4 regions of the Serratia sarumanii genome follow, and region 2 is predicted to be linked to each of the others. Evidence: predicted binding sites of a transcription regulator. Region 2 holds the regulator's gene; each other region holds the start of a gene.
What was found. Region 2 encodes PurR, which represses purine synthesis genes. Its sites were predicted from a motif close to CANGCAAACGTTTGCNTG; they were not measured.
Positions count from the first base shown of each region.

Region 1: purH (bifunctional phosphoribosylaminoimidazolecarboxamide formyltransferase/IMP cyclohydrolase) is a predicted target of PurR. The motif match lies at 1,978-1,995, and genes of this name have one in related genera.
Region 3: SSARUM_RS09990 (nucleoside-specific channel-forming protein Tsx) is a predicted target of PurR. The motif match lies at 1,461-1,478, and genes of this name have one in related genera.
Region 4: guaB (IMP dehydrogenase) is a predicted target of PurR. The motif match lies at 4,097-4,114, and genes of this name have one in related genera.

Region 1 is NZ_CP124750.1:283,038-288,959, forward strand. It holds gene purD (phosphoribosylamine--glycine ligase) at 1-178, opposite strand, end outside; gene purH (bifunctional phosphoribosylaminoimidazolecarboxamide formyltransferase/IMP cyclohydrolase) at 227-1,816, opposite strand; rRNA gene SSARUM_RS01320 (16S ribosomal RNA) at 2,453-3,995, shown strand; tRNA gene SSARUM_RS01325 (tRNA-Ile) at 4,071-4,147, shown strand; tRNA gene SSARUM_RS01330 (tRNA-Ala) at 4,186-4,261, shown strand; rRNA gene SSARUM_RS01335 (23S ribosomal RNA) at 4,469-5,922, shown strand, end outside.
Region 2 is NZ_CP124750.1:2,210,244-2,216,165, reverse strand. It holds gene sodB (superoxide dismutase [Fe]) at 69-647, shown strand; gene cydH (cytochrome bd-I oxidase subunit CydH) at 709-798, opposite strand; gene purR (HTH-type transcriptional repressor PurR) at 1,123-2,148, shown strand; gene punR (DNA-binding transcriptional activator PunR) at 2,145-3,089, opposite strand; gene punC (purine nucleoside transporter PunC) at 3,213-4,424, shown strand; gene cfa (cyclopropane fatty acyl phospholipid synthase) at 4,769-5,920, shown strand.
Region 3 is NZ_CP124750.1:2,081,866-2,087,787, reverse strand. It holds gene SSARUM_RS09995 (hypothetical protein) at 184-363, shown strand; gene SSARUM_RS09990 (nucleoside-specific channel-forming protein Tsx) at 417-1,298, opposite strand; gene SSARUM_RS09985 (hypothetical protein) at 1,671-1,943, opposite strand; gene yddG (aromatic amino acid DMT transporter YddG) at 2,017-2,910, opposite strand; gene SSARUM_RS09975 (APC family permease) at 3,002-4,372, opposite strand; gene SSARUM_RS09970 (glutamine synthetase family protein) at 4,681-5,922, opposite strand, start outside.
Region 4 is NZ_CP124750.1:3,773,497-3,779,418, reverse strand. It holds gene SSARUM_RS17950 (MFS transporter) at 1-247, shown strand, start outside; gene SSARUM_RS17945 (glycoside hydrolase family 31 protein) at 259-2,625, shown strand; gene xseA (exodeoxyribonuclease VII large subunit) at 2,629-4,005, opposite strand; gene guaB (IMP dehydrogenase) at 4,176-5,639, shown strand; gene guaA (glutamine-hydrolyzing GMP synthase) at 5,742-5,922, shown strand, end outside.

The sequences.
Region 1 (5,922 bases), 1.9 Mb from region 2:
CGAAAGCGACCAGGGCAGGGATGTCGGTGGCGGCGATCGCCACGTTTTCCAGATTGGCTTCCAGCGCGGTGCCGGCATTGCCCGGCGCAACGTAGACTTTATCCGCCAGCGGAGACTGGGCGGCTTTCCAGGCCAGCGCGTGCTCGCGCCCGCCGTTGCCGATAATCAAAATGTTCATCAGGGGCTCCACGAATGGCGTGCGCCGGAGCGCACGCGGCAAAAGGAATTAATGGCGGAAGTGACGCATGTCGGTAAAGATCATGGCGATGCCGTGTTCGTTGGCGGCGGCGATCACTTCGTCGTCGCGGATCGAGCCGCCCGGCTGGATCACGCAGGTGATGCCGACCGCCGCCGCGGCATCGATGCCGTCGCGGAACGGGAAGAAGGCGTCGGAGGCCATGGCAGACCCTTTCACTTCCAGCCCTTCATCGCCCGCTTTGATGCCGGCGATCTTGGCGGAGTAAACGCGGCTCATCTGGCCAGCGCCTATGCCGATGGTCATGTTGTCACGTGCATAAACGATGGCGTTGGATTTCACGAACTTGGCCACTTTCCAGCAGAACAGCGCGTCGCGCAGTTCCTGTTCGGTCGGCTGACGCTCGGATACCACACGCAGATCGGCGGCGGTTACCATGCCCAGATCGCGATCCTGCACCAGCAGGCCGCCGTTGACGCGCTTGAAGTCCAGCCCCGCCACGCGTTGCTGCCACTGGCCGCAGGCCAGCACGCGCACGTTCTGCTTGGCGGCCAGCAGGGAGCGCGCTTCCTGGGTGACGTTTGGCGCGATGATCACTTCCACGAACTGGCGGCTGATGATCGCCTGCGCGGTGGCGGCATCCAGCTCGCGGTTAAAGGCGATGATGCCGCCAAAGGCGGAGGTCGGGTCGGTTTGGTAAGCGCGCTCGTAGGCGGCCAGGATGTCATCGCCGATCGCCACGCCGCAAGGGTTGGCGTGTTTGACGATCACGCAGGCCGGCTCGGCGAACTCTTTCACGCATTCCAGCGCGGCGTCGGTATCGGCGATGTTGTTATAAGACAGCGCCTTGCCCTGCAGCTGTTCGGCGGTCGCGACGGACGCTTCCTTTACCTCTTCTTCTATATAGAAGGCGGCCTGCTGGTGGCTGTTCTCACCGTAGCGCATATCCTGCTTCTTGATGTAGTTGAGGTTCAGGGTGCGCGGGAAGCGGCCGGACGGCTGCTCGGTCTCGCCATGGTACGCCGGCACCAGCGCGCCGAAGTAGTTGGCGATCATGCTGTCGTAGGCGGCGGTGTGCTCGAAGGCCTTGATGGCGAGATCGAAGCGGGTGGCATAGCGCAGCGAGCCGTCGTTGTTGTCCATCTCGGTAATGATGGCGGCGTAGTCGCTGCTCTTCACCACGATGGCGACGTCTTTATGGTTCTTGGCGGCGGAGCGCACCATGGTCGGGCCGCCGATATCGATATTCTCGACTGCGTCTTCCAGCGAGCAATCCGGGCGCGCCACGGTTTGGGCGAACGGGTACAGATTGACGACCACCATGTCGATAGGCTGGATGTCATGCTGAGTCATGACGGCGTCGTCCTGTCCGCGGCGGCCGAGAATACCGCCGTGAACTTTCGGGTGCAGGGTCTTTACTCGTCCGTCCATCATCTCCGGGAAGCCGGTGTAGTCGGAAACTTCGGTAACGGGCAGACCGGCGTCTGCCAGCAGGCGAGCGGTGCCGCCGGTGGAGAGCAGTTCAACGCCGCGCTGGGAAAGCGCTTCGGCGAATTCAACGATACCGGCTTTGTCAGACACGCTGAGCAGGGCCCGGCGGATTGGACGAGGTTGTTGCATGGTTTTATCCCTTGGCTTTGAGTCGCAATTAAAGAGCGTTACGTGAATGTCCACCTCGTTCTCTCTATAAGGAAAGGTTTTTGCCTTATAAAGGGAGGGGCAGGCGCATATTCAGGTAACGCCCCCATAAAAAGGGGGATCGTTTCGTCGCGGGGAATTGTAGCGAAAACGTTTGCGTGGCGCTCGTAAATTTTCCGTGCAAATCGCATCTGTGGATAACACTGTGTGCAAGTGGGTATAAGGCGGGGTTTTGCTGTGGAATGCAGCGAACGATCGTTTTTGCGGAAAATACCTGTTGCGGCCTGCGAGGAACTCCCTATAATGCGCCTCCATCGACACGGAACATGTGAACAACTTCACAGAGTATCCGGGGGTCGCAGAGAAAAAATCCTGAAAATTAGGGTTGACTCTGAAAGAGGAAAGCGTAATATACGCCACCTCGAGTTAGCAAGCGAAAGCGCCTAACTCACTGCTCTTTAACAATTTATCAGACAATCTGTGTGGGCACTCCACAAGACGATATCCAGCATCCTCGGATGCAAAAAAATATCAAGTCTTGAAGAGTGACTAACTGAAGTAAAATTCATGCAGTAAATCTTTGAGCATCGCTTCTCGAGTGGAAGCACATCAAGCTTTTAATTGAAGAGTTTGATCATGGCTCAGATTGAACGCTGGCGGCAGGCTTAACACATGCAAGTCGAGCGGTAGCACAGGGGAGCTTGCTCCCTGGGTGACGAGCGGCGGACGGGTGAGTAATGTCTGGGAAACTGCCTGATGGAGGGGGATAACTACTGGAAACGGTAGCTAATACCGCATAACGTCGCAAGACCAAAGAGGGGGACCTTCGGGCCTCTTGCCATCAGATGTGCCCAGATGGGATTAGCTAGTAGGTGGGGTAATGGCTCACCTAGGCGACGATCCCTAGCTGGTCTGAGAGGATGACCAGCCACACTGGAACTGAGACACGGTCCAGACTCCTACGGGAGGCAGCAGTGGGGAATATTGCACAATGGGCGCAAGCCTGATGCAGCCATGCCGCGTGTGTGAAGAAGGCCTTCGGGTTGTAAAGCACTTTCAGCGAGGAGGAAGGTGGTGAGCTTAATACGTTCATCAATTGACGTTACTCGCAGAAGAAGCACCGGCTAACTCCGTGCCAGCAGCCGCGGTAATACGGAGGGTGCAAGCGTTAATCGGAATTACTGGGCGTAAAGCGCACGCAGGCGGTTTGTTAAGTCAGATGTGAAATCCCCGGGCTCAACCTGGGAACTGCATTTGAAACTGGCAAGCTAGAGTCTCGTAGAGGGGGGTAGAATTCCAGGTGTAGCGGTGAAATGCGTAGAGATCTGGAGGAATACCGGTGGCGAAGGCGGCCCCCTGGACGAAGACTGACGCTCAGGTGCGAAAGCGTGGGGAGCAAACAGGATTAGATACCCTGGTAGTCCACGCTGTAAACGATGTCGATTTGGAGGTTGTGCCCTTGAGGCGTGGCTTCCGGAGCTAACGCGTTAAATCGACCGCCTGGGGAGTACGGCCGCAAGGTTAAAACTCAAATGAATTGACGGGGGCCCGCACAAGCGGTGGAGCATGTGGTTTAATTCGATGCAACGCGAAGAACCTTACCTACTCTTGACATCCAGAGAACTTTCCAGAGATGGATTGGTGCCTTCGGGAACTCTGAGACAGGTGCTGCATGGCTGTCGTCAGCTCGTGTTGTGAAATGTTGGGTTAAGTCCCGCAACGAGCGCAACCCTTATCCTTTGTTGCCAGCGGTTCGGCCGGGAACTCAAAGGAGACTGCCAGTGATAAACTGGAGGAAGGTGGGGATGACGTCAAGTCATCATGGCCCTTACGAGTAGGGCTACACACGTGCTACAATGGCGTATACAAAGAGAAGCGACCTCGCGAGAAGCAAGCGGACCTCATAAAGTACGTCGTAGTCCGGATTGGAGTCTGCAACTCGACTCCATGAAGTCGGAATCGCTAGTAATCGTAGATCAGAATGCTACGGTGAATACGTTCCCGGGCCTTGTACACACCGCCCGTCACACCATGGGAGTGGGTTGCAAAAGAAGTAGGTAGCTTAACCTTCGGGAGGGCGCTTACCACTTTGTGATTCATGACTGGGGTGAAGTCGTAACAAGGTAACCGTAGGGGAACCTGCGGTTGGATCACCTCCTTACCTAAAGATATTAGTTCGCGTGGCGTGCTCACACAGATTGTCTGATGAAAAAGTAACGAGCAGAAATACCTTTATAGGCTTGTAGCTCAGGTGGTTAGAGCGCACCCCTGATAAGGGTGAGGTCGGTGGTTCAAGTCCACTCAGGCCTACCACTTCTCGGAAGTGGAAAAGGTACTGCGCGTGACTGTATGGGGCTATAGCTCAGCTGGGAGAGCGCCTGCCTTGCACGCAGGAGGTCAGCGGTTCGATCCCGCTTAGCTCCACCATATAGTCCGGTATTTCACTACTTCAGAGTATATTGGCAACAGTATGCTGCGAAGTATTTTGCTCTTTAACAATCTGGAACAAGCTGAAAATTGAAACATGACGGCTGAAATTCATTCCTCCGTAGAAGTACCGGAATGAAGAGTAACCTGTCATAGAGTCTCTCAAATGTTTGCAGCGCGAACGATGGAAACATCTTCGGGTTGTGAGGTTAAGTGACTAAGCGTACACGGTGGATGCCTAGGCAGTCAGAGGCGATGAAGGGCGTGCTAATCTGCGAAAAGCGTCGGTAAGGTGATATGAACCGTTATAACCGGCGATACCCGAATGGGGAAACCCAGTGTGTTTCGACACACTATCATGTCATGAATACATAGTGGCATGAGGCGAACCGGGGGAACTGAAACATCTAAGTACCCCGAGGAAAAGAAATCAACCGAGATTCCCCCAGTAGCGGCGAGCGAACGGGGAGGAGCCCAGAACCTGAATCGGCTTGTGTGTTAGTGGAAGCGTCTGGAAAGTCGCGCAGCAAAGGGTGATAGCCCCGTACACTAAAATGCACAGGTCGTGAGTTCGATGAGTAGGGCGGGACACGTGACATCCTGTCTGAATATGGGGGGACCATCCTCCAAGGCTAAATACTCCTGACTGACCGATAGTGAACCAGTACCGTGAGGGAAAGGCGAAAAGAACCCCGGCGAGGGGAGTGAAATAGAACCTGAAACCGTGTACGTACAAGCAGTGGGAGCACCTTCGTGGTGTGACTGCGTACCTTTTGTATAATGGGTCAGCGACTTATATTTTGTAGCAAGGTTAACCGTATAGGGGAGCCGTAGGGAAACCGAGTCTTAACTGGGCGAATAGTTGCAAGGTATAGACCCGAAACCCGGTGATCTAGCCATGGGCAGGTTGAAGGTTGGGTAACACTAACTGGAGGACCGAACCGACTAATGTTGAAAAATTAGCGGATGACTTGTGGCTGGGGGTGAAAGGCCAATCAAACCGGGAGATAGCTGGTTCTCCCCGAAAGCTATTTAGGTAGCGCCTCGTGAACTCATCTTCGGGGGTAGAGCACTGTTTCGGCTAGGGGGCCATCCCGGCTTACCAAACCGATGCAAACTCCGAATACCGAAGAATGTTATCACGGGAGACACACGGCGGGTGCTAACGTCCGTCGTGAAGAGGGAAACAACCCAGACCGCCAGCTAAGGTCCCAAAGTCATGGTTAAGTGGGAAACGATGTGGGAAGGCACAGACAGCCAGGATGTTGGCTTAGAAGCAGCCATCATTTAAAGAAAGCGTAATAGCTCACTGGTCGAGTCGGCCTGCGCGGAAGATGTAACGGGGCTAAACCATGCACCGAAGCTGCGGCAGCGACGCTTAGGCGTTGTTGGGTAGGGGAGCGTTCTGTAAGCCGTTGAAGGTGGCCTGTGAGGGTTGCTGGAGGTATCAGAAGTGCGAATGCTGACATAAGTAACGATAAAGCGGGTGAAAAGCCCGCTCGCCGGAAGACCAAGGGTTCCTGTCCAACGTTAATCGGGGCAGGGTGAGTCGACCCCTAAGGCGAGGCTGAAAAGCGTAGTCGATGGGAAACAGGTTAATATTCCTGTACTTGGTGTTACTGCGAAGGGGGGACGGAGAAGGCTAGGCTGGCCGGGCGACG
Region 2 (5,922 bases):
ACAATAAAAAACGGCCCATTCGGCTCCCGCTCCGGCGGAAAAAGAGTGGCGCTGTAAAGGAGGAAGCAATGTCGTTTGAATTACCTGCATTACCGTATGAGAAAAACGCGCTCGAGCCGCACATCTCCGCCGAGACCCTGGAATACCACTACGGCAAACACCATAACACCTACGTGGTTAACCTGAACAACCTGGTGAAAGGCAGCGAGTTCGAAGGCAAATCGCTCGAAGAGATCATCAAGACCTCAAACGGCGGCGTCTTCAACAACGCCGCGCAGGTGTGGAACCACACCTTCTACTGGCACTGCCTGTCGCCACAGGGCGGCGGTGAACCGCAGGGCGAACTGGCGGCGGCGATCGTCAAATCCTTCGGCTCTTTCGCTGCGTTCAAAGAGCAGTTTACCGATGCCGCAGTGAAAAACTTCGGCGCCGGTTGGACCTGGCTGGTGAAAAAACCGGACGGCGCGCTGGCGATCGTCAACACCTCCAACGCGGCCACCCCGCTGACCGGTGAAGACAAACCGCTGCTGACCGTTGACGTGTGGGAACACGCGTATTACATCGATTACCGCAATGCGCGTCCAAAATACCTGGAAAACTTCTGGGCGTTGGTCAACTGGACCTTCGCAGCGGAAAACCTGGCGTAAGCGCAGGTTCTGAGGTGATGGGGCGCAGCCAGGCTGCGCCTTTTTTATAACCGGGGGTAAATCAGTTCAACGCGGCAACGAAGCTGAAAGCGATAATGACCGCCAACGCGCAGACGGTGGTGAACAGCGACATCTTCAATTCGGTATCCATGACAACTCCTTTAAAATGGGCTTTCCTAAGGATAAAAGGCGTACAATTAGTACGTCAAATCATTTTCCCACAGTTCGCCGATAAAATCTTGTTATCATTTCCCGGTTTATAATCTCGATTACCTCTTCCACTTTTGTTCAATATGCGACAAAATTCGCAGTTCACAACTGCGTACCGGCATCCATGCCCCTCCTGATTAAGCGCTGAAGACTTCAACACACTAAAAACTCAGTTTTCGCTTCTCTGGAGAAGGATCTACGTAGGCAAACGATTAACATCACACTTACATGCTGTAAACATGTGAGTTCAGGAGTCATTCCTTACATGGCAACGATTAAAGATGTGGCCAAACGCGCGGGCGTTTCCACCACCACCGTTTCGCACGTCATCAATAAGACTCGTTTCGTCGCCGAAGAGACCAAAGCGGCCGTGTGGGCCGCCATCAAAGAGCTGCACTACTCGCCGAGCGCCGTGGCGCGCAGCCTGAAAGTCAATCACACCAAGTCGATCGGCCTGCTGGCCACCTCGAGCGAAGCGCCCTACTTTGCCGAAGTGATCGAGGCGGTGGAAAACAGCTGCTACAGCAAAGGCTACACCCTGATCCTGTGCAACTCGCACAACAATCTGGACAAGCAGCGCGCCTACCTGGCGATGCTGGCGCAAAAGCGCGTCGACGGCCTGTTGGTCATGTGCTCCGAGTACCCGGATCAGCTGCTGGGCATGCTGGAAGATTACCGCAACATCCCGATGGTGGTGATGGACTGGGGCGCCGCGCGCGGCGACTTCACCGACACCATCATCGATAACGCGTTCGAAGGCGGCTATCTGGCCGGCCGTTACCTGATCGAGCGCGGCCACCGCGATATCGGCGCCATTCCGGGCCAGCTGTCGCGCAACACTGGCGGCGGCCGTCATCAGGGCTTTATGAAGGCGCTGCAGGAAGCGCATATCGACATTCGCGAAGAGTGGATCGTCCAGGGTGACTTCGAGCCGGAGTCCGGCTACAAGGCGATGCACCAAATCCTGTCGCAAAAACAGCGGCCGACCGCGGTATTCTGCGGCGGCGATATCATGGCGATGGGCGCCATCTGCGCGGCCGACGAGCTGGGGCTGCGGGTGCCGCAGGATATTTCCGTGATCGGCTATGACAACGTGCGCAACGCTCGCTACTTCACCCCGGCGCTGACCACCATTCACCAGCCGAAAGAGCGTCTGGGCGAAATGGCCTTCACCATGCTGCTGGATCGCATTATCAGTAAACGCGAAGAGTCGCAGGTGATCGAAGTGCATCCGAAGCTGATCGAACGCCGCTCGGTCGCCGACGGCCCGTTCATCGACTACCGCCGCTAATCCCCCGCGCCGGAAGCCTGCGCGGCTTCCGGTTCCACCTCGCTCAGCCACTCCTGATTCAGCGTCTCCCCATCGCCCAGATACGCCAGCAGCCAGCTCATCGCCGGTGACGGTTTATCCTGCTGCCAGGTCAGGCAGCAAGGGCTGGCGGGAAACGGCTGCTGCAGCTGCAACGCCGTCAGCTCACCGCGCTGCACCCGCGGCAGCGCCCGATGCGCCGGCATCATGCCGACGCACAGCCCGGCGCACAGACAGTCGAGCGCCGAAGTCCAGTCCGGCACCACCAGCCGCCGCTGGTTATCCAGCGTCCAGGTGACGCGCTTGGGCAGATTGCGAGAGGTGTCCTCCAGGCAAAGCGAAGGGTACGGCCGCAGCTGATCGTCATTCAGCGGCCCCGTCAACTGCGCGAGAGGATGTTGCGGGCTGGCCACACACAGCCAGTTCATATAACCCATGTCGCGGAAGGCGAAGCCGCCGCCGACCGGCACCGCGCGCGTGGCGCCGATCGCCATGTCCGCCCTGCCATCCACCAAGGCATCCCACACGCCGTTGAACACTTCGGGTTGCAGCATCAATTCGACGTCGGGGAAATGACGGTAGAAATCCAGCACCAGTTGGCGGCTGCGCTGCGGTTTGACGATGATGTCGACCGCGATATTCAGCTGGCCGCGCCATCCGTTGGCCACCTGCTGACAGTGGCGGCGGGTGTCGAGCATTTTTTTGATAACAACTCGCGCATCTTTGATAAACAGCGCACCGGCGGGCGTCAACTCCACATCGCGATGACGCCGCTCAAACAGCGGCACCGCCAGCCATTGCTCCAGCTGCCGTACGGTATAGCTGACCGCCGACGGCACCCGGTGCAGCTCCTGCGCCGCCGCGCTGAAACTGCCGGTGCGCGCCACCGCATCGACCACTTCAAGAGAATATTCAGACCACATCGCCTTGCCTTCAATTTTTTTAACAGCACTTTGCAAATATTACCGTTTCACAAGCAGAGATCCAGCCGGATACACTGGCCGGCGCTAAAAACCTGCGACATTAAAATATTAACGAGAAATACCATGCGAAATTCCTTTGGCTTTATGTTCTACCTCGCCGGCCTGAGCATGCTGGGTTATCTGGCGACCGATATGTATCTGCCCGCCTTCGGCGCCATGCGGGAGGAACTGCAAATTTCCGCCGGCGCGGTGAGCGCCAGCCTGAGCATCTTCCTGGCCGGCTTCGCCTTTGCGCAGCTGCTGTGGGGGCCGCTCTCCGACCGTCTGGGCCGCAAACCGGTATTATTGATCGGGCTGACGCTGTTCGCCCTCGGCTGCCTGGGCATGCTGTGGGTGGAAAACGCCGTGCAGCTCTGGATCCTGCGCTTTATTCAGGCCGTCGGCGTCTGCGCCGCCGCCGCCATCTGGCAAGCGCTGGTGGTTGACCGTTACCGCGAAGGCCAGGCCAACCGCGTGTTCGCCACCATTATGCCGCTGGTAGCGCTGTCGCCGGCGCTGGCGCCGCTGCTCGGCGCCTGGTTGCTGAACCACGCCAGCTGGCGCGCGATCTTCGCCGCGCTGTTGGCCATCACCGCGCTGCTGCTGCTGCCGACGCTGCTGCTCAAAGAGCGCGCCAAAACGCAACCCAGCGCCGATGCGCCAAAAAACAGCGTCAGCTTCTGGCAACTGTTGAGATCCCCGGTGTTCAGCGGCAACGTCGCCATGTACGCCGCCTGCTCGGCCGGCTTCTTCGCCTGGCTGACCGGCTCGCCGTTCATCCTCGGTGACATGGGCTACAGCCCGAGCGATATCGGCCTGAGCTACGTGCCGCAAACGCTGGCCTTCCTGCTGGGTGGCTACGGCTGCCGCGCCGCGCTCAAGCGCATCAACGGCAAAACCCTGCTGCCGTGGCTGCTGGTAGCTTATGGTGTCAGCATGGTGGCGCTGTATCTGGTGGCCACCCTGACCGATCCGACGCTCACCACGCTGCTGATCCCATTCTGCGTGATGGCGCTGGTCAACGGCGCCGGCTATCCGATCATGGTGGCGAATGCGCTGATGCCGTTCCCGGAAAGCAGCGGCAAGGCCGCCGCGCTGCAAAATACGCTGCAGTTGGGGCTGTGCTTTGTGGCGAGCATGCTGGTGTCGGCATTTATTGCCCAGCCGCTGTTGGCGACGGTGACGGTGATGGTGTCTACGGTAATCCTGGCCGCGCTGGGGTATTTCCTGCAGCGTGGAAAAGCGGCCGATGCGCAGCAAAAGCCGCAGCGGGAACATGCTAACTCAGCGTCATAATTGCCAAGTTTAATAATCACTTAAAGAATATGCGTGCCGAGTGCGATTTACAGTTGAGTCAACGCCTCGGCACGCCTATACTCAAAAACAACCTTGTAAAGTAACACCTTATAATCTCTATATCTCAATTAGCGCTTGTGTACGCGCTTTGCGTCACACTCTTTTTTTAAGGATGCGTTTATCCCGCGCCGTTCGCGCCGGGTCGCTTCTTTAAATTTCCTCTGTTCATAGTCGGATATCAGACGCCGCGGGTCTATTTTCCGCCGGTAAACGTATGCACCCGCAGAAATTGTCTAAGCTGTTTCCTAACGGGTCATCAGTCAGAAGAAGGTGATGGAGAAGCTATGAGTTCATCGTGTATAGAAGATCTGAGCATCCAGGACAATCAGTGGTACCGTATCGCGCACGAAATGCTCGGCCTGGCCGGCATTGAAATCAACGGTTCGCGCCCCTTCGATATTCAGGTTAAAAACCCCGATTTCTTTAAACGCGTCTTGCAGCAAGGTTCGCTGGGCCTGGGCGAAAGCTATATGGACGGCTGGTGGGAATGCGAGCGGCTGGATATGTTCTTCCAGCGCGTGGTCAGCGCCGGGCTGGAGAAGAAACTCCCCCACCACCTGAAAGATACCCTGCGTATCGCCGCCGCGCGCCTGACCAATCTGCAATCGAAAAAGCGCGCCTGGATCGTCGGCAAAGAACATTACGATCTCGGCAACGATCTGTTTACCCTGATGCTCGATCCTTACATGCAATATTCCTGCGGCTACTGGAAAGACGCCACCACGCTGGAGGAGGCACAGGAAGCCAAGCTGCGGATGATCTGCGAGAAACTGCAGCTGCAACCGGGCATGCGCTTGCTGGACATCGGCTGCGGCTGGGGCGGCCTCTCCGCCTATGCGGCGAAAAATTACGGCGTATCGGTGGTCGGCGTGACCATCTCCGCAGAACAGCAGAAGCTGGCTCAGGCGCGCTGCGCCGGGCTGGATGTGCAGATCCTGCTGCAGGATTACCGCGATCTGCATCAGCAGTTCGATCGCATCGTCTCGGTCGGCATGTTCGAGCACGTCGGGCCGAAAAACTACCGCACCTATTTCAATGTGGTAGAACGCAATCTGGCGCCGCACGGTCTCTTCCTGCTGCACACTATCGGCTCCAACAAAACCGACATGAACGTCGATCCGTGGATCAACAAGTACATTTTCCCGAACGGCTGCCTGCCTTCAGTGAGCCATATCGCCGAAGCCAGCGAAGGCCATTTCGTGATGGAAGACTGGCACAACATCGGCGCCGACTACGATCGCACGCTGATGGCCTGGTTCGAGCGCTTCAAACAGGCGTGGCCGCAGCTTGCACCGCGCTATTCCGAACGCTTCGAGCGGATGTTCAGCTATTACCTGAACGCCTGCGCCGGCGCGTTCCGGGCGCGCGATCTGCAGCTGTGGCAGGTGGTGTTCAGCCCGAAAGGCGTTGAAGGCGGCATCCGCGTCGCCCGCTAAGC
Region 3 (5,922 bases), 130 kb from region 2:
CATAATGATAATAGCGAACACTTCCCGCCTCTCCGTGCGGGATTCTTTTTCCCGCCGCTGTCGCCCCAATCTGGTGCTTTATGTTGAGATTTGGTTGCCAATAATTTACATTCGCTGTCTGAGAAACCTCAACCTCCCGCGGTGGCCAGGCTGGCAACGGGTGGGCGTTCAGGAGCAAAAGACGTGCAAATGACCCTCATGGAATACATCACTCGCCACTTTAACGGCGATCTTCATCGTTACGCGCAGTCTGAAGGCGTCAGCCGTGAACAAATCATTAGTTGGATAAATAATGAATGTCACGTGATCAAAGGCAGGCTGTTTATGCCGGTGAAGCATCTCCCGGTTGAACAAGCCCAGTGATGACAAAAAAAACCCCGCCAAGCGGGGTTTTCTGTTTCTGATAACACGGAAAATCAGAAGTTATAGCCGACCACGAGGTAATAACCCCAGCCGGTAGACTTGATCGGGCCCTGCGGGGTGCCGATATCCGCGCCATCCTGCCACTGGCCGCCGTTATGGAAGTAACGCGCCACGAAAGAATAGTGCCAATGATCGTAGTTCAGCGCCAAAATATGGCTGGAGGCGATCGAGTTGCTGGTGCGCACCTGTTTGCCGGTGCCGTCAACCCAATGGCTGTCCTTGCCCAGATCGGAACCGAAGTCGAAGTTGGTGAAGCCGATGTAGCTCAGGTTGCCGCCCCACACCTGGGTCAGCGGCACGAAGTATTTCACCTTGAAGCGGTAACCGTCCCAGCTGTTCTCGTTGGCGGCCTGGTAGTTTTCCCACTGGTATTTGGCATAGATGTTCATCGACAGGCTCATCGGCAGGCCGGTGTCGATATCGGTGCCCAGACCCATGTACCAGGTGTTCTGACGGCCGTCGGCGTTGTGGCCCAGATCATAGATGTAGTTGTTGGCGAAGTACCACTCTTTGAACGGACCGAAGCTCAGATCGGTGCCGGTCAGCTTGTCGATGGAGAAGCGCGGTTCAATCTCCATAAACAGCGGGGAACCTTTGTCCCAGATGCCGCGATCCGGGGTATTGCCCACGCCGAAGAACTTCGGCACGTCAACGTAACCGTAGAAATCGAACCAGTCTTTCTTGGCGAAGGCTTCGTATTCGAGATACACGTCGTTATTCAGCTGCGGCCCGAAGCGGGTGTGGTAGCTGCCCACCACGTTGACGCTCTGGTGCCACCAGTCGGAGACATATTGACTGTCTTTGCTATCAGCCATTGATGATGCACTGTAAGACGCTGCGAGCAGTACACCTGCTGCGAGAGCTATTTTTTTCATTTTATTACCACATGCTTAAAGGGCCATTTCCTGCCCGTTTAGAAAAGATGACAATGAGTCTGCCGACACCTGGCGTTGTCTTCACACAGAAACTCGGATGACGCGCGCATTATAGAAACCACTGACTGTAAGAATCTGTGATCCAGTTACGCATTTCGCGAATAGGTAATCGATTGCGTTCACATTTGTCAAATTATGTTTCATTCAAATTCACATTCGTTGTGATTTTTGTCATGCACATCGATTTTTAGCGCAGTTTTTGAGCCAACTGTCATCAGGGCGTCACCTGCCCGCCATTGAGCCGCGGCAAAGAAAAAGCCGACGTATAAACGTCGGCCTTCATAAAATCAGTAAAAAATACGCAAAGCGAAATCAGTTCACCGCCGGCACCGCCTTGGCGATGTTTTCCTGGCGGAACGCCACCTCTTCGCCGTTTTTCACCTCCCAGCTGGCGACCGGGATATCGGTCTTGGGCGCCGCCGCGACGACCGAGCCGTAAATCAGCTTGTCGTCGCGGCGCAAAATATAAACGTCGAGCTGATATTCATGCCGCAGATTCGCCGTGGTCAGGCGCACGGTATCGCCGCGCTCGTAGTGATGCACGTCGATTTCGGGTTGTTGAATAAATTGAATGTCGCTTCTCATCGTCGTCGTTCCTTCAGGCAACATGGCTAGTTAAATTCTAGTTCAACATTGCGCCGACGGCGGATAATTTCCGTTAATTTCCACGGGTTGCCCGCCAACAGATCAGCGAGCCGAGAGTGACCATCGCCACGCCCTGCCAGAAATTGACGGTCAGCGAGGTGTGCAACACCAGCGCGGCGAACACTGCCGACAGGACCGGGGTAAAATAAGAGACGGTCGCCAGCAGCGTCATGTTGCCGTGCAGAATGCCGACGTTCCAGGCGGCATACCCCGCCCCCATCGCCACCCCGGCGCACAGCAGCGTCACAGTCACGCCGGCGCTGAACTGCATGCCGCTTTCCGCGCTGAAGGCATATTTAAGCCACAGCGCCAGCGCGGTCAGCACAATGAACAGCACCACGCCGTTGCTGCCCTGGGCGATCTTCTTGGTCAGGTTGCAGTACAGCGCCCAGATCACCGCGCCGCTGAACGCCAGCCCGTAGCTGAGCGGATTGCTGCGCACGTTGGCCAGCATCTGCGCCGGTGACCAGCCGCCCTCGCCGCTCATGATCCAGCCGATGCCGAACAGCGACAGCAGCAGCCCCGGCAGCAGCCACCATTTCGCCTTTTGGCCGTTGAGCGCCAGCGCCATCAGCACGGTGAAACAGGGCCACAGGTAGTTGATCATGCCCACTTCTATCGCCTGCAGGCGGGTATTGGCGTAGCCGAGCGACAGCGACAGGCAGATCTCGTAGCTGACGAACAGCAGACTGCCGACGATGAGATAAGGCCGCGGAAAGCTGCGCCATTTCGGCACGCCGAGCGCCACCAGCAAAAACGCCGCGCTGACGCTGTAGATCATCGCCGCGCCGCCGATCGGCCCCAGCCCTTCGCTGACGCTGCGAATCAGGCCGACGACGCTGCTCCACAGCACAATGGCCAACAAACCGAACAGCGTGGCGCGGGTACGCGAGGGTAAAGCGGGCATAAGGCGGGTCCAATGGGTTATTTTTTATCAGGTTTTTCACTCTACTGCCGCACGCGCCAAAAAGAAAGGCGGGAAATTCCCGCCTGTGAGTTTATTGCTGCGGCTGCCGCTCGAGCTGCGGCGGCGGCTGGCGAAAACGCCGGGTCAGCCAGGCCAAATAGCCGAAGCCCAGCGTCGCCCAGATCAGCCCCATGGTCAGCGAGCTCTTCTCCAGGTTCAGCCACAGCACCCCCACCGTCAGCGCCCCCACCAGCGGCAGGAACAGGAAGTTGAAGCGATCCTTCCAGCTTTTGTTGCGCCCTTCGCGAATGAAGAAGTGGCTGATCACCGACAGGTTGACGAAGGTAAAGGCCACCAGCGCGCCGAAGTTGATCAGCGCCGTGGCGGTCACCAGATCGAACGACAGCGCCGACAGCGCCACCAGCCCGACCATCAGCACGTTCAGCGATGGCGTGCGCCATTTAGGGTGAATGTAGCCGAAGAATTTCTCCGGGAACACGTTGTCACGCCCCATCACGTACAGCAGGCGCGACACGCTGGCGTGCGACGCCAGACCGGAGGCCAGCGTGTTGATAAAGGTCACGCACAGGAAGATCGACTGGAACAGCTTGCCGCCGACGTACAGCGCGATCTCCGGCAGCGCGGCATCGGGCTGGTGGAAACGCTGAATGGTCGGGAAAAACAGCTGGATGAAGAACGACACGCTGATAAAGATCACCCCGCCATACAGCGCGGTCAGGAAGATGGCGCGCGGGATCACCTTGGCGGCGTCGGGCGTCTCTTCGCACAGCGTGGTGACCGCGTCAAAGCCGAGGAACGAGAAGCACAGGATAGTGGCGCCGGTAATGATCGGCAGCAGGTGCGCATTCTCACTGAGGAACGGCCGCAGGCTCCACACCGTGCCCATCCCCTCGCCGTTGTGCAGGCCGCGCACCACCAGGTAGATGAACACCAGAATGATCGCCACCTGCGCCAGCACGAACAGGGTATTGAAGTTGGCCACCAGATTGACGCTTTTCAGATTGATGGCGGTAATCAGGATAACGAAGCCCACCACCCACACCCAGGGCGGCACTTCCGGGAACAGCGCGGTCAGGTAAATCTTCGCCAGCAGCGTGTTGATCATCGGCAGGAACAGATAATCGAGCAGCGATGACCACCCCACCAGAAAACCGACGTGCGGGTTGATCGCCTTCTGCGCATAGGTGTAGGCGGAGCCGGCGGTAGGAAACTGGCGCACCAGTTTGCCGTAGCTGATGGCGGTGAACAGCACGCCGGCCAGCGCCAGCAGATAGGAGGTCGGCACATGGCCGTCGGTGAGGCCGGAGACGATGCCGAAGGTATCGAACACCGTCATCGGCGTCAGATAGGCAAGGCCCATCATCACCACCTGCCACAGCCTGAGGGATTTGCGCAGCTGCGGTTTGCCCGCCGGGCCGCCGTCGGTGGCTTTAATCGTCATGGCATTTCCCCTCTTGGTCCTCTGCTGTCAACCGTGCAACGTCATTCAGAGAGGCCGCGGGGAAACTGCTGCTCAGGCGGCGGGTAAAACGGGTTGAGGTCACTGTCGGGCGGCCGGCGACCGGCCCGTAGGCACTGCGGCACAGGCAAACGTCTGCGCATGGGAATGACTGAGTCATGGTTATTTCCTCGTCGGCGTCCTGTACGCCGTGATAGAAGAAATTCAGTACCGCAGCGCGCAGCCTCACCGGCCACAGGAGAGCCGATGAAATGCGCCGGACGCGCGCGGTAGTCGCAGGGTGAGCGGGATCAGGCGTTTTTCAGCATCCACTCGATTTCGGTTTCGGTGATCAGGCGCTCGAACTGCACCAGCTCATCGGTTTTGCAGGCCAGATAGACGTGGCTGAAACGTTCGCCCAGCAATGCATTGAGCACCGGCTGATGTTCGAACTCGTACAGCGCGTCGCTCTGGCGGATCGGGAACGGCAGCCCGTCCTGCTCCAGCCCGTTGCCGGTCACCGGCTCAGGCAGCGGCAGCGCGGTTTCCAGCCCGTAGACGATGCCGGCCAGAATGGCCGCCATCACCAGATAAGGGTTGGCGTCGGCGCCCGCCACGCGGTACTCCACGCGGTGGTTGTCGCGATCGCCGCAGGGAATGCGCAGCGCCACGGTGCGGTTGTTATGCCCCCAAGAGGCCTGGGTCGGCACATACATGCCGGGCTGGAAGCGGCGGTAGGCGTTGACGTTCGGCGCCAGCAGCGCCATCGAAGACGGCATCAGGGCGATCATGCCCGCCAGCGCCTGTTTCAGCAGCGCCGAATCTTCGCCATCGTCGTCGGCGAACACGTTGTTGCCCTGCGCGTTCAGCATGCTGATGTGCACGTGCATGCCGCTGCCGGCGTGTTCCTCATACGGCTTGGCCATAAAGGTCGCCTGCATGTTGTGGTTCTCGGCCACCATGCGCACCAGCCGCTTCAGCGCCAGCGCGTGATCGCAGGCCTGCAGCACGTCGTCGGTATGGTGCAGGTTGACCTCGAACTGCCCCGGCGACGCCTCCGCCACCGCGCCGTCCGCCGGAATGCCCTGCAAACGCGCCAGTTCGTCGATCTCGCTCAGCACGTCGGCGAAATGGTTGAGGTTATCGACGGAATACACCTGGCTTTGGGTGTTGCGCTCTTGCGTGCCCGGCGCGCACGGCGGCTGCAGATAGCCCTCCGCGTCGCGTTGACGATCGATGAGATAGAACTCCAACTCTACCGCTACCACGGGGGAAAGCCCGCGCTGACGCAAGCGCTGCCACACTCGGTTCAGCACATTGCGCGGTTCAACGTCAAAGGGAGTGCCATCTTCATCCAGCATGGTGAGCAGCACCTGCGCGATATATTGCGGGTCCGCCGCCGACGGCGTCAGCGTGCCCGGCACCGGCACGCACACGTGATCCGGTTCGCCCAGCTCCTGCCCCAACCCGGCCTCTTCTACGACGTTGCCGAGAATATCCATCGCAAATACCGACGCCGGGAAGTAACAGCCCTTCTCAAGTTTGTTCAGGCC
Region 4 (5,922 bases), 1.6 Mb from region 2:
CTGCATGCTCAGCGCCTTGGTGGTGGAGTCGTTCGATAAAAACCAGATGGCGACGGTCAACGGCATGCGCGGATCCAGCGCCTGGATCGCCAGCTTCCTGTTCACGCTGCTGATCGGCGCGGTATCCGACACCATCGGCTTCAACCCGCTGTTCATCGCCATGGGTTTCTTCGACCTGATCGGCGCCCTGTTCCTGATTGCCCTGATCGCCGAACGCGGCGGTAAGAAAACACCTTCACACAGCTAAGTGGAATGCTTATGAAAACCTTGAAAAACTGGACGCTGGCGGCGCAGCATGCCGACCACGTTGAGCTGCTGGTCGATGAACGCCACCGTTTCTGCCTGTACGTGCTGGAAGACGGTCTATTCCGCGTGTTGATCAAACGTGAGGGCGAACTGGCGCTGGATCGCACCTGGAGCATCGCGCCGCAGGAGGATGTGCCCTGGGAGGGGCGCGATCGGCTCAGCGTCGCCGGCTTCAGCCTGCCGGGCTATCAGCTGCGCCAGGAGGGCGAGCGGCTGATGGTCAGTACGCCGCTGCTGCGCGTGACGGTGCATCAGCCGCTGTGGCTGGAATGGGAATATTGCAACGCCGCCGGCGAATGGCGGCCGCTGGCGGCGGACCGGCCGACCAGCGCCTACCTGCTCAATGCGCACGGCGACGGCGTGGCGCACTATCAGCGGCGTTTCGCCGATGAGCGTTATTACGGCCTGGGGGAGAAGGCCGGCGATCTGGAACGCACCGGCCGCCGCTTCGAAATGCGCAACCTGGACGCGATGGGCTACAACGCCGCCAGCACCGATCCGCTGTACAAGCACATTCCGTTCACCATCACCCGCGGGCCGGAGGCGAGCTTCGGCCTGTTTTACGACAACCTGAGCAGCAGCTGGTTGGATCTGGGCAACGAGATCGACAACTACCACGCGGCCTATCGCCGCTATCAGGCCGAAGCGGGCGATCTGGATTACTACCTGTTCCTCGGGCCGAAGGTCTTGGACGTCACCAAGGCCTTCGTGCGCCTGACCGGCCGCACCCACTTCGGGCCGAAGTGGAGCCTGGGCTACAGCGGTTCGACCATGCACTACACCGACGCGCCGGATGCCCAGCAGCAGCTGCAGCAGTTCATCGCGCTGTGCCGTCAACACGCCATTCCCTGCGACTCTTTCCAGCTGTCGTCGGGCTACACCTCGATCAATAACAAGCGCTACGTGTTCAACTGGAACTACGACAAGGTGCCGCAGCCCAAGCAACTGAGCCAGGCGTTTCACGACGCCGGCCTCAGGCTGGCGGCCAACATCAAGCCGTGCCTGCTGCAGGATCACCCGCAGTATCAGGAGGTGGCGGCGCAGGGGCTGTTTATCCGCGATTCGCAAAGCGACGCACCCGAGCGCTCCAGCTTCTGGGACGATGAGGGATCGCACCTCGACTTCACCAACCCGGCGGCGGTGCGCTGGTGGCAGCAGGGTGTCACGCAGCAGCTGCTGGAGATGGGCATCGACTCGACCTGGAACGACAACAACGAGTACGAAGTGTGGGACGGCGAAGCGCGCTGCCACGGCTTCGGGCGGCCGATCGCCATCAAGCACATCCGCCCGGTGATGCCGCTGCTGATGATGCGCGCCTCGATGGAGGCCCAGCAGCGCTTCGCGCCGCAGAAGCGGCCGTACCTGATCTCGCGCTCCGGCTGCGCCGGCATGCAGCGCTACGTGCAGACCTGGAGCGGCGACAACCGCACCAGCTGGCAGACGTTGCGCTACAACATCCGCATGGGGCTGGGCATGAGCCTGTCGGGGTTGTATAACCTCGGCCACGACGTCGGCGGCTTCTCCGGCGACAAACCGGACGCGGAACTGCTGGTACGCTGGGTACAAAACGGCGTGATGCATCCGCGTTTCACTATCCACTCCTGGAACGACGACGCCACGGTCAATGAACCCTGGATGTACCCGGCCGCCACCCCGGCGGTGCGCGAGGCGATCAACCTGCGTTACCGGCTGCTGCCGTATTTCTACACCCTGCTATGGCAGGCCTGCGCGGACGACGAGCCGATGCTGCGCCCGACCTTTCTCGATCATGAACAGGATGCGCGCACCTTCGACGAGAACGACGATTTTCTGATCGGCCGCGATCTGCTGGTGGCCAGCGTAGTGGAGCCGGGGCAGCGCCGGCGTTCGGTGTATCTGCCGGACAACGGCGAAGGCTGGTACTGCTTCTACAGCGGCCAGTGGTTCGGCGACGGCCAGACGGTGACGCTGGCGGCTCCGCTGGAGCGTTTGCCGCTGCTGGTGCGCGCCGGGGCGGCGCTGCCGCTGTCGCAGCGGCTGGCGCATGTGGACGTGGCCGCCGACGATCGGCGCGAGCTGCGGCTGTTTCCGCTCAAGGGCTGCGGCGCAAGCAGCGGGCTGTTGTTTGAGGACGACGGTGAAAGCGAAGGCTGGCGACAGGGCGATGCGCTGTGGCTGCGTTGGGAAATGCGCTGCGACCATCAGCGCATCATGCTGGATATCACGACGGAAGGGCGTTTCCGCCCGGCCTGGCGCACGTTGGCGCTCAGCCTGCCGGAAGGCGAAATGCGCGCGCTGTGGGTGAACGGCGAACCGGGCGAGCGTTTTACGCTGGAGTAGGGGTTACTCGGCCGCGCGTTTCTTGCGCGGCTTCTTGGCGACGGTGATGGTTTTCACCTCGCTTTCCACCCAGCCGTCCTGCAGGCGGGTTTTCAGCAGTTCGCCGACCTGCGCCTGCTTGGTGGTTTTCAGCAGCTCGCCGCGCGGGGTTTGCGTCACGCTGTAGCCGCGCGCCAGCGTCGCCAGCGGGCTGACGGTTTCCAACTGGCTGCAGGCCACGCCGAAGCGCTGGCGGTAGGCGTTGAGCTGCCGCTCCATCGCTTGCTGCAGGCGGTATTCCTGCTGCTGCACGCGCTGTTGGTAGCGGTGAATGCGGCCCTGCGGCTGCACCTGCGCCAGCCGCTGCTGGGCGCGTTCGCTGCGGCGGGCGGCCAGGCGCAGCTGTTGCTGCATGCCGTCTTCCATCCGGCGCTGCAGCTTGAACAGCAGCGTCTGCTGGCGCGCCAGGCGCAGATGCGGATGCTGCTGCTGTAAACGGTGGTGAATGCGGGTGAACTGCTGCTGGCGCTGCGCCAGGTAGTAATCCATCGCCATCTCCAGCCGCTGCTGCTGCGACTGCAGCTGGCGCAACAGCTCGAGCTGATTGCGGCTGACCAGTTCGGCGGCGGCGGAAGGGGTCGGCGCGCGCAGATCGGCGACGAAGTCGGCGATGGTGACGTCGGTTTCATGGCCGACGGCGCTGACGATCGGAATGCGGCTGGCGAAGATCGCCCGCGCCACGCGTTCGTCGTTGAAGCTCCACAGATCTTCCAGCGAACCGCCGCCGCGGCCGACGATCAGCACGTCGCATTCGTCGCGGCGGTTGGCGGCCTCGATGGCGCGCACGATCTGCATCGGCGCTTCGGCTCCCTGCACCGAGGTGGGGTAGATGACGATCGGCAACGACGGATCGCGCCGCTGCAATACCTGCAGAATATCGTGCAGCGCCGCGCCGCTGGCGGAGGTGATCACCCCGACGCGTTTGGCCGGGGCGGGCAGCGGCTGCTTGAACTGCTGATCGAACAGCCCTTCGGCGCTCAGGCGCTGTTTCAGCTGCTCGAACTGTTGCTGCAGCAGGCCGTCGCCGGCGGGCTGCATGCTCTCGGCGATCAGCTGGTAGTCGCCGCGCGGTTCATACAGCGTAATGCTGGCGCGCACCAGGACCTGCTGGCCGTTTTGCGGCCGGAAGGTGACGCGGCGGTTGCTGTTGCGGAACATCGCGCAGCGCACCTGGGCGCGATCGTCTTTCAGCGTGAAATACCAGTGGCCGGAGGCGGGCTGGGAGAGGTTGGAGATCTCGGCGGAGAGCCAAATCTGCCCCATTTCCATTTCCAGCAGTTGGCGAACCGTCTGATTGAGGCGGCTTACGGTAAAAATGGAAGGCGAAACAGGTAGCGACATGTGACCCAGATCAAATTTCAAAACAATCACTTAATTGGTCGATACTACATGGCTGAAAAAGGTAATCAAGACTTTTTGTAAGAAAGTGCTGGAGGCAACCGATTCCGCTCTGTATAATGCCGCGGCAATATTTTATCTTTTTCACAGCCCACCCTGGTGAGATATTGCCCATGCTACGTATCGCTAAAGAAGCTCTGACGTTTGACGACGTCCTCCTGGTTCCAGCCCACTCCACGGTTCTGCCTAACACCGCAGAGCTCGGCACTCAACTGACCAAAACCATCCGCCTGAACATCCCTATGCTGTCCGCAGCCATGGATACCGTTACCGAATCCGGCCTGGCCATCGCGCTGGCGCAGGAAGGCGGCCTGGGCTTCATCCACAAAAACATGTCCATCGAGCGCCAGGCTGAAGAAGTCAGCCGCGTGAAGAAGCATGAAAGCGGCGTAGTTACCGACCCGCAGACCGTTACCCCATCCACCACGCTGCAGGAAGTGAAAGAGCTGACCGCGCGCAACGGCTTTGCCGGTTACCCGGTCGTCACCGAAGACAATGAGCTGGTCGGCATCATCACCGGCCGCGACGTGCGCTTCGTGACCGATCTGACCCAGCCGGTCACCGCGGTCATGACGCCGAAAGATCGCCTGGTCACCGTGAAAGAAGGTGAAGCGCGCGACGTGGTACTGCAGAAGATGCACGAAAAGCGCGTAGAAAAAGCGCTGGTGGTGGACGACAGCTTCCACCTGCTGGGCATGATCACCGTTAAAGACTTCCAAAAAGCGGAACGCAAACCGAACGCCTGTAAAGACGAGCACGGCCGTCTGCGCGTGGGCGCGGCGGTCGGCGCCGGCGCCGGCAACGAAGAGCGCGTTGACGCGCTGGTGGCGGCAGGCGTTGACGTTCTGCTGATCGACTCCTCGCACGGCCACTCCGAAGGCGTGTTGCAGCGCATCCGCGAAACCCGCGCCAAATACCCGGATCTGCAGATCGTCGGCGGCAACGTCGCGACCGCAGCGGGCGCCAAAGCGCTGGCTGAAGCCGGCGTGAGCGCGGTGAAAGTCGGTATCGGCCCTGGCTCCATCTGTACTACCCGCATCGTGACCGGCGTGGGCGTACCGCAGATCACCGCCATCGCCGACGCGGTGGAAGCGCTGGAAGGCACCGGCATCCCGGTTATCGCCGACGGCGGCATCCGCTTCTCCGGCGACATCGCCAAAGCGATCGCCGCGGGCGCATCCTGCGTGATGGTCGGCTCCATGCTGGCGGGCACCGAAGAATCCCCGGGCGAAATCGAGCTGTATCAGGGCCGTTCGTTCAAATCTTACCGCGGCATGGGCTCGCTGGGCGCGATGTCCAAAGGCTCTTCCGACCGTTACTTCCAGACCGATAACGCCGCCGACAAACTGGTGCCGGAAGGTATCGAAGGCCGCGTGGCCTATAAAGGCATGCTGAAAGCCATCGTGCACCAGCAGATGGGCGGCCTGCGCTCCTGCATGGGCCTGACCGGCTGCGCCACCATCGACGATCTGCGCACCAAGGCGGAGTTCGTGCGCATCAGCGGCGCCGGCATTCAGGAAAGCCACGTGCACGACGTGACCATCACCAAAGAGTCGCCGAACTACCGCATGGGCTAATGCCTTAACCTCTCCTGAGTGAGAGGCCGGGGTGGGGCGTTAAGCCCCATCCCGAAACACACATTTTCGCTCTTTTTCTCTTGTTGCTGGAATTCGCCTCACATGACACAAAATATCCATAAGCATCGCATCCTGATACTGGACTTCGGTTCGCAATACACCCAACTGGTCGCCCGCCGCGTGCGCGAAATCGGCGTTTACTGCGAACTGTGGGCCTGGGACGTTAGCGAAGAGCAGATCCGCGAATTCAACCCAAGCGGCATCATCCTCTCCGGCGGCCCGG